2 regions of the Halomonas sp. SIMBA_159 genome follow, and region 1 is predicted to be linked to the other one. Evidence: predicted binding sites of a transcription regulator. Region 1 holds the regulator's gene; the other holds the start of a gene.
The links. Region 1 encodes FNR, which switches genes on or off when oxygen is low (the NO sensors DNR and NnrR bind a similar motif). Its sites were predicted from a motif close to TTGATNTANATCAA; they were not measured.
Positions count from the first base shown of each region.

Region 2: a site for FNR is predicted at 4,621-4,634, ahead of ccoM (cytochrome c oxidase subunit CcoM). Genes of this name have one in related genera too.

Region 1 covers NZ_JAWJBT010000004.1:136,428-143,957, reverse strand. The annotation lists gene R0J87_RS04020 (sodium:solute symporter family protein) at 1-1,249, opposite strand, end outside; gene R0J87_RS04015 (DUF4212 domain-containing protein) at 1,256-1,516, opposite strand; gene R0J87_RS04010 (DUF294 nucleotidyltransferase-like domain-containing protein) at 2,173-3,990, shown strand; gene R0J87_RS04005 (3'-5' exonuclease family protein) at 3,996-4,646, shown strand; gene ttcA (tRNA 2-thiocytidine(32) synthetase TtcA) at 4,721-5,629, shown strand; gene fnr (fumarate/nitrate reduction transcriptional regulator Fnr) at 5,619-6,368, opposite strand; gene hemN (oxygen-independent coproporphyrinogen III oxidase) at 6,426-7,530, opposite strand, start outside.
Region 2 covers NZ_JAWJBT010000010.1:87,968-95,497, reverse strand. The annotation lists gene R0J87_RS08240 (bifunctional diguanylate cyclase/phosphodiesterase) at 1-1,195, shown strand, start outside; gene R0J87_RS08235 (DUF3034 family protein) at 1,213-2,070, shown strand; gene R0J87_RS08230 (group I truncated hemoglobin) at 2,114-2,575, shown strand; gene R0J87_RS08225 (GGDEF domain-containing protein) at 2,559-3,677, opposite strand; gene R0J87_RS08220 (hypothetical protein) at 3,695-4,216, opposite strand; gene ccoM (cytochrome c oxidase subunit CcoM) at 4,436-4,561, opposite strand; gene R0J87_RS08210 (FKBP-type peptidyl-prolyl cis-trans isomerase) at 4,707-5,225, opposite strand; gene R0J87_RS08205 (AmpG family muropeptide MFS transporter) at 5,358-6,728, shown strand; gene R0J87_RS08200 (SEC-C metal-binding domain-containing protein) at 6,747-7,530, opposite strand, start outside.

The DNA.
Region 1 (7,530 bases):
GACCCGCTGCCGTAGAGAGTGCCGCTGCGATACCGCCCGCTGCAATCAAGCCCACTACCCAGCCTGGCAGGTTGGCAATTTCTGGGTTCGCCAGTACCAGGATGTCGTTGTTAACTTCTAGCTCGTTGCCTTCCCAACCGCGATCTGCAAAGTCAGCCGTGCCGTTGTAGAACTGGATGCGGCCATCTTCGTTCAGGTCGTTGTGGGTGATCAGGCCGGTCTCTTCCCAGGTGCTGAACCACGCAGGACGATCTTCGTAGAGGATCGGGTTACGCGCAGCTTCTTCGTAGTTCTCTGTTTGGCCAGCCATTTCCGGATAGACAGTGGTCATCAGGTTCAGACGTGCCATGGAACCAACCGCAGGCGCTGTCAGGTAGAGCAGGGCGATGAATACCAGTGCCCAGCCCGCTGACCAGCGTGCATCGGCCACTTTCGGTACGGTGAAGAAGCGAATGATAACGTGGGGCAGGCCAGCAGTACCGACCATCAGCGACAGGGTGAATAGCACCATGTTGAGCTTGTTATCCACATCGGCGGTGTAGTCGCGGAAGCCAAGTGCGGATACCACATCATCCAGTTTTTGCAGCAGCGGAACGCCAGATTCAGTGTGCGTGCTGAACATACCGAACATCGGAATCGGGTTGCCGGTGAGCTGCATGGCGATAAACACCGCCGGAATGGTATAGGCGATGATCAGTACCACGTACTGAGCAACCTGCGTATACGTGATGCCTTTCATACCGCCGAATACGGCGTAAAGGAAGACGATAAACGCAGCGATCCAGATACCCCAGGTGTTGCTGACTTCGAGGAAGCGGGAGAACGCCACGCCTGCGCCGGTCATCTGGCCGATAACGTAGGTTACCGAGGCAATGATCAAGCACACAATCGCCACTAAACGCGCAGTGTTGCTGTAGAAACGGTCGCCGATGAAATCTGGAACGGTGAACTTGCCGAACTTACGCAGGTAAGGGGCAAGCAGCATCGCCAGGATAACGTAGCCGCCGGTCCAGCCCATGAGGAAGGTGGAGTTAGCGTAACCGCCAGAGGCCAAAAGACCCGCCATGGAGATAAACGATGCCGCAGACATCCAGTCGGCCGCTGTTGCCATGCCGTTGGTGATGGGGTGTACGCCGCCGCCGGCGACATAGAAGTCTTTGGTGGAGCCCGCTCGCGCCCATATCGCAATCCCGATATAGAGCGCAAACGAGGCGCCAACAAACAGTAAGTTGATTGCAAACTGGCTCATACTGGCTTACTCCCCCAGGCCGTATTTTTTGTCGAGCGTGTTCATTCTCCAGGCATAGAAGAAGATCAGCACGATGAAGGTAAGAATGGAGCCTTGCTGAGCAAACCAGAAGCCCAGGTCCGTACCGCCAACGGGAATGCCCGCGAGAAGCGGACGAAAGAGGATGGCGCATCCATAAGAGACAAATGCCCAAACCACTAGGCATCCGAAGATCAGACGGACGTTGGCCTTCCAGTATTCAGCAGCATTGGATTTATCGTCTGCCATTGTGTTGCTCTCCAGTTGTGATTTTTAGGGTTGGAAAGTGAACTCAAGATAGCGTGTGATCCATCAGGGCAACCCCGCATACAAAAACCGCACTGAGTGTTGAGCGGTAAGGCAGTGTTGCCAGGCACGTCACCTTCTTCTTTTAAGATGTCTTGTATCGTTGTTGGGTGATCATCAAGTTATCGTCAGCGGCTTTCCATGCATCAGCGTGAAGTGCGTTAGGAAGTGCATTAGATAGGTGTCGTGCGATTACCCTGTATGACTCGTTGATAATACTGGGCAATAATTGAAAAAAATAAATCCCAGACTTTGGTATCAGGCGCGCTTAGCAGCGTAGTGAAAATGGTCGTTGTGAATATAAAGCATTATTTATATTGGTTTTTCATCGTTTTTTAAACGCCAGGTGTCGGGTGATAGGACAATGGTCTATGGCTCGGTTAAAAGTAATGTTTGCTACCTTAATAAGAGAAGATGAGTGGCTTTAAGTGAGTTAAAAAGTCACTACTTTAGTCTCTGAACTAACGTCGTTAAGACGTTAGCGCTATAGCGGAAAGTATAACGAAAGTGCCGGTTGAGTAAACTGAATAGAGTGCTAGTTGAAACGTCATCAAGTGCTCAATGTGTTTCCTAATATTTGCGCTAAAGCGAGGTCGCCCATGGTGGAAGTGGATCTATCCCAGCTACCGTTTACGCTGATGGATGAAGCGGGGCGTGATCATGTTCGTCGCGGGATGGATCTTGCTTATTTTGACCGCGACGAAATTATTCTGGAGATGGGGCAGCCGGGTGAGTCGGTCTTTTTGATTCATAAAGGCGAGGTCGCCGAGCTTGATCCAACGCTACCGGCGGCTAGTGCGCGTATTGGCCACTACACTGGCGGTGATCTGTTTGGTGCGATCAGTATTCTCAACGGCAAAAGCCGCTACCGCTTTCAAGCCGAGCAGGAGTGCTTGTGCTATGTGATGCCCAAGGCGCTGTTCACGCAGCTGTGCCGTCAATATCCGCCGTTTGAGCAATTTTTTAAACAGTCGCTTTCCCACAAAGCACGCCTGCTGACCGAAAAGCGCGCCGAAGGTGGCGTCACGATGGCGGGCTTTATGCTGGCCAAGGTACGCGACTGTATGCGCGAGCCGCTGTTGATTGACGCGTCGAAAAGTATCCACGACGCCGTTCGACAACTAAACGAGAGCCACGCAGATAGCTTGCTGGTGGGTACTCAAGGCGCGCTGGGTATGGTCACTAAAACCGACCTGCTCAATGGTCTAGTGCTTGGCGACGCTACTCAGCAAACCCCGGTAGAAGCGCTGGCTAACCGCTCGCTTGTGACCGTGGCACCCGAGCAATACCTGTTTGAAGCCCTGATTTTAATGACCCGCCATAAAGTCGCGCGGGTAGTCGTGATGGAGGGCGAGAGCGTTCAAGGCGTTGTGGAGCTGATGGACGTACTGAGCTTCTTCTCAAGCCGTAGCTACGTGGTGAGTTTGCAGGTTGAGCAAGCGAATGACCTGGAGACGCTGGCAGCCGCCAGCCAGCGTACGCCGGAACTGGTCAATGCCCTGATGGCGCAAGGGGTAAAACTGCGTTTTGCCATGGATCTGTTGGCGGCGCTAAATGGCCGCATCATGAGTAAGGCCTGGAGTTTCACAGTACCTGAGCAGTATCACCGTCAAAGCTGCCTGATGGTGATGGGCAGTGAAGGGCGCGGCGAGCAGATTCTTAAAACCGATCAGGATAACGGATTGATTCTGGCAGATGACTGCCAGTGGCCTACGGTGGGTGAAGACATGTCGACACTCACCGAGACGTTGATACAGCTCGGCTACCCACCATGCCCTGGCAACATTATGGTCTCAAACCCCGAGTGGGTAGGCACGGTGTCGCAGTGGAAAAGTAACATTGCCAAGTGGGTCAATGCCCGTGATGGCGATAGCCTGATGAAGCTAGCCATTCTGCTCGACTCCCACGGCGTAGCGGGCAATCCCGCGCTATTGGATCAGGTGCGCGATGCGCTGTTTGAGCGCTGTTCCCACGATGAGCTGCTGCTCTCATACTTTGCTCGTGCTGCGCTGCGCTTCTCAACGCCGCTGACGCTGTTTGGGTCGCTGAAAAAGCCCCAGCACGGGATTGATATTAAAAAGGGCGGAATTTTCCCGATAGTGCATGGTGTTCGCACCATGGCCCTTGAACGGCGCATTAAAGCTACCTCCACCCTAGACCGCTTAGACGCGTTAGCCATCGATGGGCGGCTTGACCGGCACTTTGCCGATGACTTAGGCGAGGCGCTGTCGCTGTTTACTGAGCTACGTTTACGCCAGCAGCTGCTTGAGCTGGATGGCATCAATCCAAAACGCACTAATCGAGTGGTGGTCCAAGAGCTTTCTTCGTTAGAGCGGGACCTGCTGCGTGAAGCCTTACATATTGTGAAAGACTTTAAACAGCGTCTTTCTCATCGCTACCATTTGGAGTATTCGTGAGCGGGATGCCCTTGTTAGATCGACACATGACGCTGTTGAGCGGTTCACTGCGCACGCTTTTGCAGCGAGAAAGCGACCGGCGGCGTTGGTCGGATACGCCCTATGCCTGGCTGTTCCAACCCTATATGGGAGAAGAAGCCGTGGCCATGGCGTGTCAGGTAAGTGACGTTCAGCCTGCGGTGATGAGCGTGGCTGCAGTGGTGCTCAGCCCTCGGCGCGTTCACACCAGCAGAACGTGGGTGGCTACTCTTGCAGCGTCACCTTCACTGGTACCGGCGACGCTGCGCCGTCATTATCAGCTCCACGGCACGGATTTACCCCGTAACCCTGATGCAGAGTGCCTGAGTGAGCTTGCGGAGTTTATTGGTAATCGACCGCTGGTGGGGTGGCAGTTGGATCAAACCATCGAACCGCTGAACGGGCTGTTTCGTGCTGGACTAGGGTTCGGGTTGCCCAATGCCCAGGTAGATCTTGCCAAGCTGCATGGGCGGCAGCTGCGGCGGTTGCATCCCCATATCGACCCTAGCCGATGTCTTGAGGATGCGCTCGCTCGCTGGCAGTTGCCGCCGTTAACCTGGCCCAGCGTGGTGAGTGAAGCCACTGCCAGTGCGCTCTTATACCTGCGTCTTCAGCGCGAGGTGGCATTAACAGCCTAGGGTTTTATTGGGTAGAGCTTCGTAGTGTTGTTAGAATACGCGCTGCTCCTTCACCCATCGGCAGTGCGACGACCATGTTACAACCTGACTACTTTGACCCCGCATTGTCAGACAGCGCGTCTGACGATCACCTTTCCCAGCAGAACGACCTGCAGGATGCCAAGCAGAAGCGTGAATTCAACAAGTTGCAGAAACGCCTGCGGCGCGAGGTGGGAAACGCCATCATCGATTACAACATGATCGAAGAGGGCGACCGGGTGATGGTGTGTCTCTCTGGTGGTAAAGATAGCTATACGATGCTGGAGATTCTGCGCAACCTACAGCGTAACGCACCGGTTAATTTTTCCCTGGTGGCGGTCAATATGGATCAAAAGCAGCCGGGTTTTCCAGAGCATGTGCTGCCCCGGTATTTAGATAAGCAGGGTGTGGAGTACCACATTCTGGAGCGTGATACCTACTCGGTGGTGAAGGAGAAAACCCCAGAAGGTAAAACTACCTGCGCGCTTTGCTCGCGTCTGCGGCGTGGCTCGCTGTACGGTTTTGCCGAAGAGATCGGTGCGAACAAGATTGCCCTTGGCCATCACCGGGAAGATATTCTTGAGACGCTGTTCTTGAATATGTTCTTTGGGGGCACTTTAAAAGCGATGCCGCCAAAACTGCTTTCGGATGACGGCAAAAATATTGTGATTCGCCCGCTGGCGTACTGCAAAGAGGCGGATATTGCGGAGTTCTCACGGCTAATGGAGTTTCCGATCATCCCCTGCAATCTGTGTGGTTCGCAGCCCAATATGCAGCGTCAGGTGGTCAAAGAGATGCTGGCGGAATGGGATAAAAAACATCCTGGCCGATTAGAAAGTATGTTTAAAGCGGTCACCAACGTGGCCCCTTCGCAGCTTGCCGACCGTGCGCTGTTCGATTTTGCCGGTTTAGAAGCCAAGCAGGCTGCGTTGATGGAAGGACGCATTCAGGCGTTTAACGTGTAATTGTCTGCGCCTCTTCTTCTGCCAGGGTGATGAGGCGCTGCATATCTAAAATATTGACCTCGCGACCTGAGACGGCCACCACGCTCTGCTGCTGAAAGCGGCTGAGAATACGGCTGACCGTTTCCACCGCCAGACCCAAATAGTTGCCCATATCCGCCCGAGACATGGAAAGCCGGAAGCTGTAAGGCGAATAGCCCCGGCGGCGGAAGCGGTCAGAGAGGGTAATTAAAAAGCTGGCCAGCCGCTGGTCGGCGGTTTTGCGCGATAGTAAGCGCATCATCCGTCGGTCATCGCGCAGCTCCTTACTCATACTGCGGTAAAGTTGGCCGCGCAGCTCAGGTATCTCTTCTGAGAGGGTGTCCAGGCGGTCAAACGGAATTTCGCACACCGTGGTGGTTTCCAGGGCAATCACGGTGCCGGGGTAGTGCTCCTCGTCGATGCCATCCAGACCGACTAACTCGCTGGGTAGAAAGAAATTAGTGAGCTGGTCGTTGCCATTCCCTTCGCTGGTTACCTGCTTCAAACTGCCAGAGCGCACGGCATAAACGCTGGTGAACGGATCACCCTGGCGAAACAGCGGTTCGCCTTTCTTCAGCGGCGAGCGGCGGCGAATAATGGCATCGAACTGGCTCATATCCTCAAGTTCCAAAGCGAGCGGTAGGCACAGCGAACTCAAGCTGCAGGTTTGGCAGCGCGCCTCTTGCAGCAGTGAGCGTCGTTGGCTGGCAGGATATGACATGTAATTCTCCCTTCTTATTAGCCATCATAGGCACAGGGGACAGGTGTCTCAAGGCGCTTATACAATTTTAGAATAGCGCTGGTTGCCCTGACGTTGTAAGTGAGTATCGAAGGCCATCGCTAGGTGCCGAATCAGAAGCCGACCGGTAGGCGTGGCTTGAAAATAGAGGCCTTGGCGCGTTAGCAGACGATCCTGCTCGGCGGTTTCCAGCTGCTCAATGGCGGTGGCAAAGTAGTCAGCAGCGTCTATTCCCCAGCGCTTACTCACCGTGTCTAGGTCGATGGCCATATCGCACATGAGCCGCTCAATGACGTCTCTGCGTATTAGGTCATCCTTATTTAATCTTAACCCTTTCACCGTCGCCAGCCTACCTTCATCTAAGGCCGCTTCATAGTGAGCTAACTGGGTAGGGTTTTGAGCATAGACATCGTCTACCCGAGAAATGGCGGACACTCCTAAACCAATCAAATCACACTGGGCGTGGCTGGAGTAACCCTGGAAATTACGCTGTAGCGTGCCGTTACGCTGGGCCTGGGCCAAACTATCGTCTGGGCGAGCAAAGTGATCCATGCCGATGTGTACGTAGCCTGCTTGAGTCAGCATCTCAATGGTGGTGTGTAGAATCGCTAGTTTTTCATCTGGGCTGGGTAGGTCGGCTTCATTGATGCGTCGTTGAGGGGCAAAACGCGTTGGCATATGGGCGTAGTTAAACACCGACAGCCGAGCGGGATTAAGCTCAATGACCTGATGAAGCGTATCGGCAAAACTTTGCTGGGTTTGAAACGGCAGGCCGTAAATCAAATCCAGATTAAGTGAGCGAAAGCCAAGGCGGTGTGCCTCATCCATTAAAGTTTCAGTAAGTACCCGCGGCTGAACGCGATTAATGGCCGTTTGCACCCGTGCGTTGAGGTCCTGCACGCCCAGACTTAGCCGGTTGAAACCGAGTGATTGCAAATGACGCAGCGTAAAAACATCCGCTTCACGAGGGTCAATCTCGACGGCATAGTCTCGGTCGGGCGAGCTGGATAAGCCAAACCGAGCGTCTAGGCGGTCAATTAAATCGCTCATTTGAGCGAGGGTCAGAAACGTAGGGGTACCGCCTCCCCAGTGTAGCTGCTGCACAGGCCGCTGGGTGTCCAGATGACGTGAGGTGAGCACCATT
Region 2 (7,530 bases), on a different contig from region 1:
GCTGCGTTTTTCCATCAACGACTTTCGCGATATCAACGATACGTTTGGCTACGAACTCGGTGACCATCTGCTGGTCACTCTTGCCAAGCGCATGCAAGACCTCCCTACGCCCATTATGAAAGCCTATCGACTGGATGGCGACGAGCTGATGCTTGTCATTGGCCAAGCCGACCTAGACCGCCGTAGGCGCGAAGCCATGATGGAACAGATCAGCGAACCCATCAGCCTGGATAAATCCTTAATCATGCCTTCGCTCTCTGCGGGTGAAGTCAGCTACCCCACCCATGGTGACAATGCACAACTGCTGCTGCGCCGCTCGGATATCGCGCTTGATCAAGCCCGGCGTCATCGCCATAGCCACGAGCGCTATGTGGACGGCCAAGACGAACAGCACCTGCGCCAGCTGATGCTTATCCGTGACCTGCAAGAAGCCGTGGACAATGGCGAGCTGTGGATGGCCTACCAACCCAAGGTGGACACCACCACGGGCAGTGTTTGCCAATTTGAAGCACTGATGCGCTGGCGACACCCCACCCTTGGGTTTGTGCCGCCGGATGAGTTTATCGGCTTGGCCGAGCGTTCCGGCAATATTGGACGGCTCTCCGATTGGATGCTGGCACACGTATGTGAACAGCTGTATCACTGGAAACGCCAAGGCCATCATCTCTCCGTGGCGATCAACCTGTCCGCCAGCGATGTCATTGACCCCGGCTTGCCGATGCATATTAGCGAGCTGTTTGAGAGCTACGACTTGACGCCCGACCAGCTCGCACTGGAAGTAACCGAAAGCGCCGTGATGCAGGATGTTGAAGCCGCCACCGAGACATTGATGGCACTGAGTCAGATGGGGCTCAAAATCGCTGTGGATGACTACGGTACCGGCTATTCATCGCTTGCACAGATCAAACGTCTACCGGTAGATGAGCTGAAAATTGATAAATCATTCGTATTAAAACTCGATACGCAGCAAGAAGACCTTACTATTGTCCGCTCGACGATTGAGATGGGCCACCACCTTGGGCTGAAGATTGTTGCGGAGGGGGTCGAAAACAGCGCCAGTGCGGAAATATTGAGCCAACTACGCTGCGACTACCTACAAGGCTACTGGATTGCGAAACCCATGCCAGCCGATGCCATTACCGGCTGGCTGGATGAATTCAAGCCGTTACAACTCTCAGCCGTGGCCATTCACTAATCAGAAAAGGGAACACTATGCGCAACTTCGGCTCCTCAAAACGGCGCGCCATCGTCGCGGCAGCTACCGTTGGTGCTCTACTGGTAGCCACCTCCAGTATGGCAGGTAGTCGCATCTTAGGCACCGGCGCGGTCAGCGCAATTGAAGGGGCGGCAGGGGGCGGTCTTTCTCCCTGGGCAGTACTTTCCAGCACAGCAAGCGATGACGAGATAGGCGTTACTGCTGCAGCCACTCGGGCGTGGGTCGATGATTACCAGCTCACCGTCACCGGCGCCAGCTTCAATTTGCATGACCGCATGGAGTTCTCCATTGCCCGCCAAACTTTTGAGCTTTCCACTCTCGGCGGCGAGCTAGAGCAAGACATTTACGGCGCGAAAGTGCGCCTGTTTGGCGACGTGCTCTATCAGCCGCTCGGCGTTTGGAGCGCAGGCGTCATGCACAAACGTTTGGTGGATGGCAGCGTGCCCACGGCCTTAGGCGCCGATGATGTGAACGGTACCGATGCTTATCTAAGCGGCAGCAAGCTGCTGTTTAACGCTTTTTTAGGCCGCAACGTACTGCTAAACGCCACGTTACGTAATACCTCCGCTAACCAAGGCGGCCTGCTAGGGTTTGGCGGCGACCAAGGCGGCCACGCATGGATGGCGGAAGGTAGCGTGGGCGTTTTTGTCACGCCTAACTGGGTAGTAGGCACCGAATACCGTCAAAAGCCGGACAACCTCAGCGTCGCCGACGAGGAAGATTGGCAAAGTGTCTACAGTGCTTACTTCTTTAATAAGCACGTTTCACTCACCGGGGCGTGGCTAGATTTAGGCGACATTGCCGGCTTACCCTCCCAACGTGGCGGATACCTCTCGTTACAGGCGGCGTTTTAACCGCTCTTGCCACTTCCACAAGGCTCGTATAAGGAACCGCCCTATGAGACTTTCCCAAACATTGAAAAGCACTTCACGCAGCACGCTGGTGGTCGGAGCATTGATTGGCACACTGGCGCTTACTGGATGCGCTCAGCACCAGCAGCCGACCACGCTGTATGAGCGCATGGGTGGTCAACCCACTATAGAGGCCGTGGTAGAGAACCTACTTTACCGCATTGCTGATGATGAAGAGGTCGTCAGCTATTTTGCCAATAGCAACATCGACCTGTTTGCGACATCGCTGGCGATCCAACTCTGCGACGTCAGCGACGGCCCCTGCCAGTACGATGGCCCACCGATGGACCGCGCCCACCAAACCATGGGCATTACAGATGCGCATTTTAATCGCGTAGTGGAGTACCTGGACGCGGCCATGGTCGAGGAAGGAGTACCGCTGGCAGCACGCAACGATATGCTGGGTCGTCTGGCCCCCATGTACGACGACGTTATGCGTTTACAGTAAGCTGCCAGCCATCACGCCCAGCGGTTTTTACTTGGTAGAGCGCTTTGTCGGCCGCTTCATAAGCGGATGCAAACGATGTTGCATCGGCCACAAAGCGCACTCCTCCAATGCTTAACGTCACACCTTTATTATCCGGATGAGCCGGATGCGGGCACTGCGCCGCCTCAAGCCCCACCTGTAATGTCTCACAAAATTTGGCCAGTGCTTGATCATTGGGGCACGGCAGCAACGCAGCAAACTCGTCACCGCCTAAGCGGTACAGCTTAGCCTCCTCGCCCAGCGCCTCTTCCAGTAGGATCGCCAACTGGCGAAGTAAACGGTCTCCCTCTGGATGGCCTAGCGCATCGTTATACTGTTTGAAAAAATCGATATCGACCAGGATCAATCCCATGGAGCGGTCTGAGTAAGCCACCACATCCTGATACAGCGCACTGCGGTTGCCAATCCCCGTCAGAGGATCACGCATGGCACGCGCCATCCAACTCAGCTTTTCGGCGGTGGCCCGTTCGGTACGCCGCAGTTGGCGCTGATGCATGACCCAAAACAGCAACCCTAACGCAAAAATAAGCAGGCTAGAGAAGGTCAACACCTGATTATGGCGACGAGTGCTATCGGAGAAGTCGTTGATGGCCATCCCACGACGATCAAGCTGGCTCATTTCGATATTGGTTAAGCAATGCACGGGAATAAACAAGGAGTGGGCGGCATCAAAAGGATGTATATACTGAGCGTCCAGCCACCCTACCAGCTCATCAATAAGAGCCAAACTAGGTGCTGTGCATGCATACTCTTGATGATAAATACTGACATCAAATAGCCCGTAGGCCAATTCCAGCGAATGGCGCGCTTCGCTTATATCCTCAGGCGATGACGCGACTAGCAGCTCTTCTTGTGCTCGCTGTACATAGCCGCGAGCACGGGTGGCTAACTGCTGGCCCGTGAGGTTACCGGTTTGGCTAAAGTAGGCCTGAATTTCCGGATAGACCCAGCGCGCTTCATACACAATCAATACCATTAGCCCAACAAAACTCATCAGGCTGAGGGATAACCAGGTAAAAAGACGCCGAGCCCCCAGGCGAATACCCGGTGGCTCGTGAAACATATCAGGATCTTTTTGACTCACCACTGCGCCTCGATGCTACGTACCATCCAGATCCAGTCGTTAAAATCACGTAGATTTTCAATATCGCGCCCACTGTACTCACGCTCAACCAGTCGGATAGGCCCTCGCGATCTTAGTGTCAGCGGTTCGCCGTCTTCAATGGTCACCAGATACCAGTTAGGGTCATCCCAGCCACTCAGGCTCACTTCGTAGTCATCCCAAGCCGTAAAGTGCAGGGTTGGCGGCACCGCACCAAAATGCTCAATTAGAAAATCGCGAAACGACATGCCGCTCATTTCAACCTCGCGGCCTTGATAAGGGTCAAAAAGAGTAAAGGTGGTATCCGAACGGTCTCGTAAATCCCCCAGCGCCACTTTTTGGGTAGTGTCACCATTAATCAGACTAAGCGCCTGAGCACTCGCGGCTAACGGCAGCCAAGCAATGAGTAAAACGACTAGCACCACTGCTGCTTTAAAGTGCGCCCCAGCGCCATGGCGCAAAGAATGACGCAAGCGAAAGCGTGACAGAACAGCGTTCATAGCGATCAGTTTCCTAGTTCGGTTGAGTACACTATGTTGATCAGTGCACTTTACCAGAGCATGACGACCAATGCTCTTCAACGTCTGTTAACACTTACCGCTCTGCTTTTCACTATAAAAATGACGCAAAAAAGCCGGCCCAATGGGCCGGCAACAGGAAGCTTATACATTTGCATAAGCCCCCTCCCCTGACGACTGTCACAACCTGCTGGCGAATACTTAAGACTTTTTACGTTCATCCTTACGAAGATGATCACGAATCACAAAGCCTACCCAGCCGACCATAAAAGCGATCACTAATGCGACAGTGGCTAAGCCGAAAATAACAGCGTCGTCCCAGTACATGATGTTCCCCTCCCGCCGTGATGTATGGGGCCATCGTACTGCGTCTAGAAAAGAGGAAGCTGACCTGGATCAAGCTTTTAAAATGACCGCGACAAAGGCGAGCGCGAACTTGATGCAGGTCAGTTTTTAGGGGGCATAAGCTGGCTTAAAGCACTTTACGGTCTTCTACTTTGCTGTGCTCGGTGCCCGGTGGCAGCGGATGGCCTTTAGCAAGCTCTGCACGAGTGGCATCACGAACGTCTAGGATCTTCACTTGATAGCGCAGCGTATGGCCCGCCAAGGGGTGGTTGGTATCCACCGTCACGTTATCGCCGCCGATGTTCAGCACGGTGACGATCTGCGGTCCAGCCTCGCCTTCGGTTTGAAAACGGCTGCCGGGTTCGATATCCGCACCGCCAAACGAGGCGCGGCTCACCTCTTGCACCAGCTCTTCGTTACGCAGGCCGTAAGCATCCGCTGGTGCCAGCGTGACGCGCAGCTCGTCGCCTGCTGCTTTACCTTCCAGATCACGCTCCAAGCCCGGCAAAATATTGTCGTGGCCGTGCAGGTACTCTAGGGGTTTCTGACGTGCATTGGAGTCATCCAGCACGCGGGTGCTGCCATCGCTGAGCACATCGCTAAGCACGTAGTGCAGGGTCACTACCTGATGGGCGGTAATCGACATGGAAAACTCCTCTCCGGTAAGCTGTCGGTTTTGTCATGGAACGCTAACCATGAATCCTAGGCTTAGTCTAACACTGACCGGTTTTTGAGCGGGCCTTGACGCTGACGTTTTCTTTTTGGAGTACACCACTACATGCCCACCCCGACGCCCCAGCGCAGCTGGCTGGCGGCGCTTGGTATCTACTGCCGAGCGCCTGTGATCACCATGCTGTTTTTAGGTTTTTCCGCTGGCCTGCCGTTTCTACTGGTGTTTTCTACGCTCTCGGCATGGCTACGCAGCGACGGTGTTGAAGTTGCGGCTATCGGCTTTTTCGCCTGGATTGGCATGCTCTACTCCATCAAGTTCTTCTGGGCCCCGATTGTGGACCGGCTCGCGCTGCCGCTGTTAACGCGCACCTTTGGCCAGCGCAGAGGCTGGATGCTGCTAGCTCAAGGCATGATTGCCGCCGGGCTCATTGGCCTAGCGGGAGTAGATCCTATCGGCAACCTGGGCTGGGTCGCCGCCTTTGCGCTATTGGTGGCGTTTGGCTCCGCAACACAAGATATCGCCATTGATGCTTACCGTATCGAATCCGCTGATGATGATGTTCAGGCGGCTATGGCCTCAACGTACATTATTGGCTATCGCGGCGGGCTGCTGGCGGCAGGGGCCGGTGCGCTTTATGTGGCGTCGGCGATATCGTGGAACGCAGCTTACCTGACCATGGCCGCACTAGTAGGCATTGGCGTGATCACCGTGCTGATTCGCCCAGAACCCAAGCGCGCCTCATTAACCGTGCAATTAATCCACGAGCCCAAAGTGCGTGCCTTTATGCGCGCCAGCCGTGGAAAGCCCAAAACGCTGCGCCGCTTGGGCGCCTGGGTGATTGGGGCGATTGTGTGCCCATTTACCGACTTCTTTCGCCGCTATGGGGTGAAGGCGATGGGCATTTTGGTGTTTATTGCCGTGTTCCGCATCAGCGACTTAGCGATGGCCTCCATGGCCAACCCGCTTTATATCGACCTGGGCTTTTCGCTGGCCACTATTGCTAACGTGACCAATATCTTTGGTATTGCGATGAGCATTACCGGAGGGATTTTAGGCGGGCTAATGGTGGCGCGTTACGGCATTGGCCCACTGCTGATTTTTGGCGCAGGGCTGGTGATGATCACCAACCTGCTGTTTGCGGTGCTTGCGCTAATCGGCAATCAGGTACCGATGCTGGTAGTCACGATCATTGGCGACAACCTCGCTAACGGCCTAGCCAGTGCGGTGTTTATCGCGTTTCTTTCAAGCTTGACCTCGCGGGCGTATACCGCCACGCAGTACGCGCTGTTTTCGTCGCTGATGACGCTACCGGGGAAATTCCTGAGCGGGTTTGGCGGGATCGTGGTGAGCGCTCAGGGCTACGCCACCTTCTTTGTGGTAGCCACGCTGCTAGGCTTACCCGCCATTCTGCTGGCGATCTGGATAAGCCGGGATAAACAGCTAGTGCCTACCCCGGTTACCGAGGCAGGCAGCTAAAAACCGTCAGCGAACAGCTCAGCGGTGGCTGGCTAACCAATCCAGCGCCCCTGGCGTGGTGCGCCACTGGTCCCGCATCAGCGTACGGTACTGCCACGCTTCTGCTCGAGAGCCCGGGTCCACCTGCCCATCAGGATGAGGCATGGAAGGCCGCGGGTTCTCGCCACATAACAGCTCAAGCGCATGGCGGTTGTGGGCAATCACCTCGGCCAGTGCTGCTTCGGCAGCTTCCTGCTGCTCTAACCGATACAACGCCAACGTACGCCCCATTAGCAGCCCCAGCACTAGCGAACCGTCATCCTTTTGCGGCTCTTCGGTCAGCGCTAGCGCTTCTTCGTTGCGGTCATCGCGCAGCAGCTGGTCCAGCACCAGCTCTTTCAAGCCCAGGCTATCTTCTTGGTCGATCGCCAGCAGCTCTTCGGCTAGCTCCCGGGAGTGTTGGCGAGCGCCACGCTCCATGCCTACTACCAGCGCCAAGCCGGTGCGCAGCAGCATGGCATTATCGGCGTCGTCCCAACAAAGGCTACCATCGCCTGCGGCACGGGCCTGTTCCAGCCAGCGTGAAAGGCGCAGCGCCAACGGTTCCAGCAGGCTGGGTGCCATCCACGGCAGGCTGCCAAAGCGGCTGGTGAGCGCCAGCGTTAGGTCTTGCACCACTTGCGGCGCATCAAGCCACTCTGGGTGGGCACATAGCTCCGACATCCAATCAATGGCGTTAACCCAAGGGTCATCACGGAAGCCCAGCGCTACCTCTTCATCCACCATGACCTGGAACTGCTCGTGCCACGCGGCAAACAGCGTC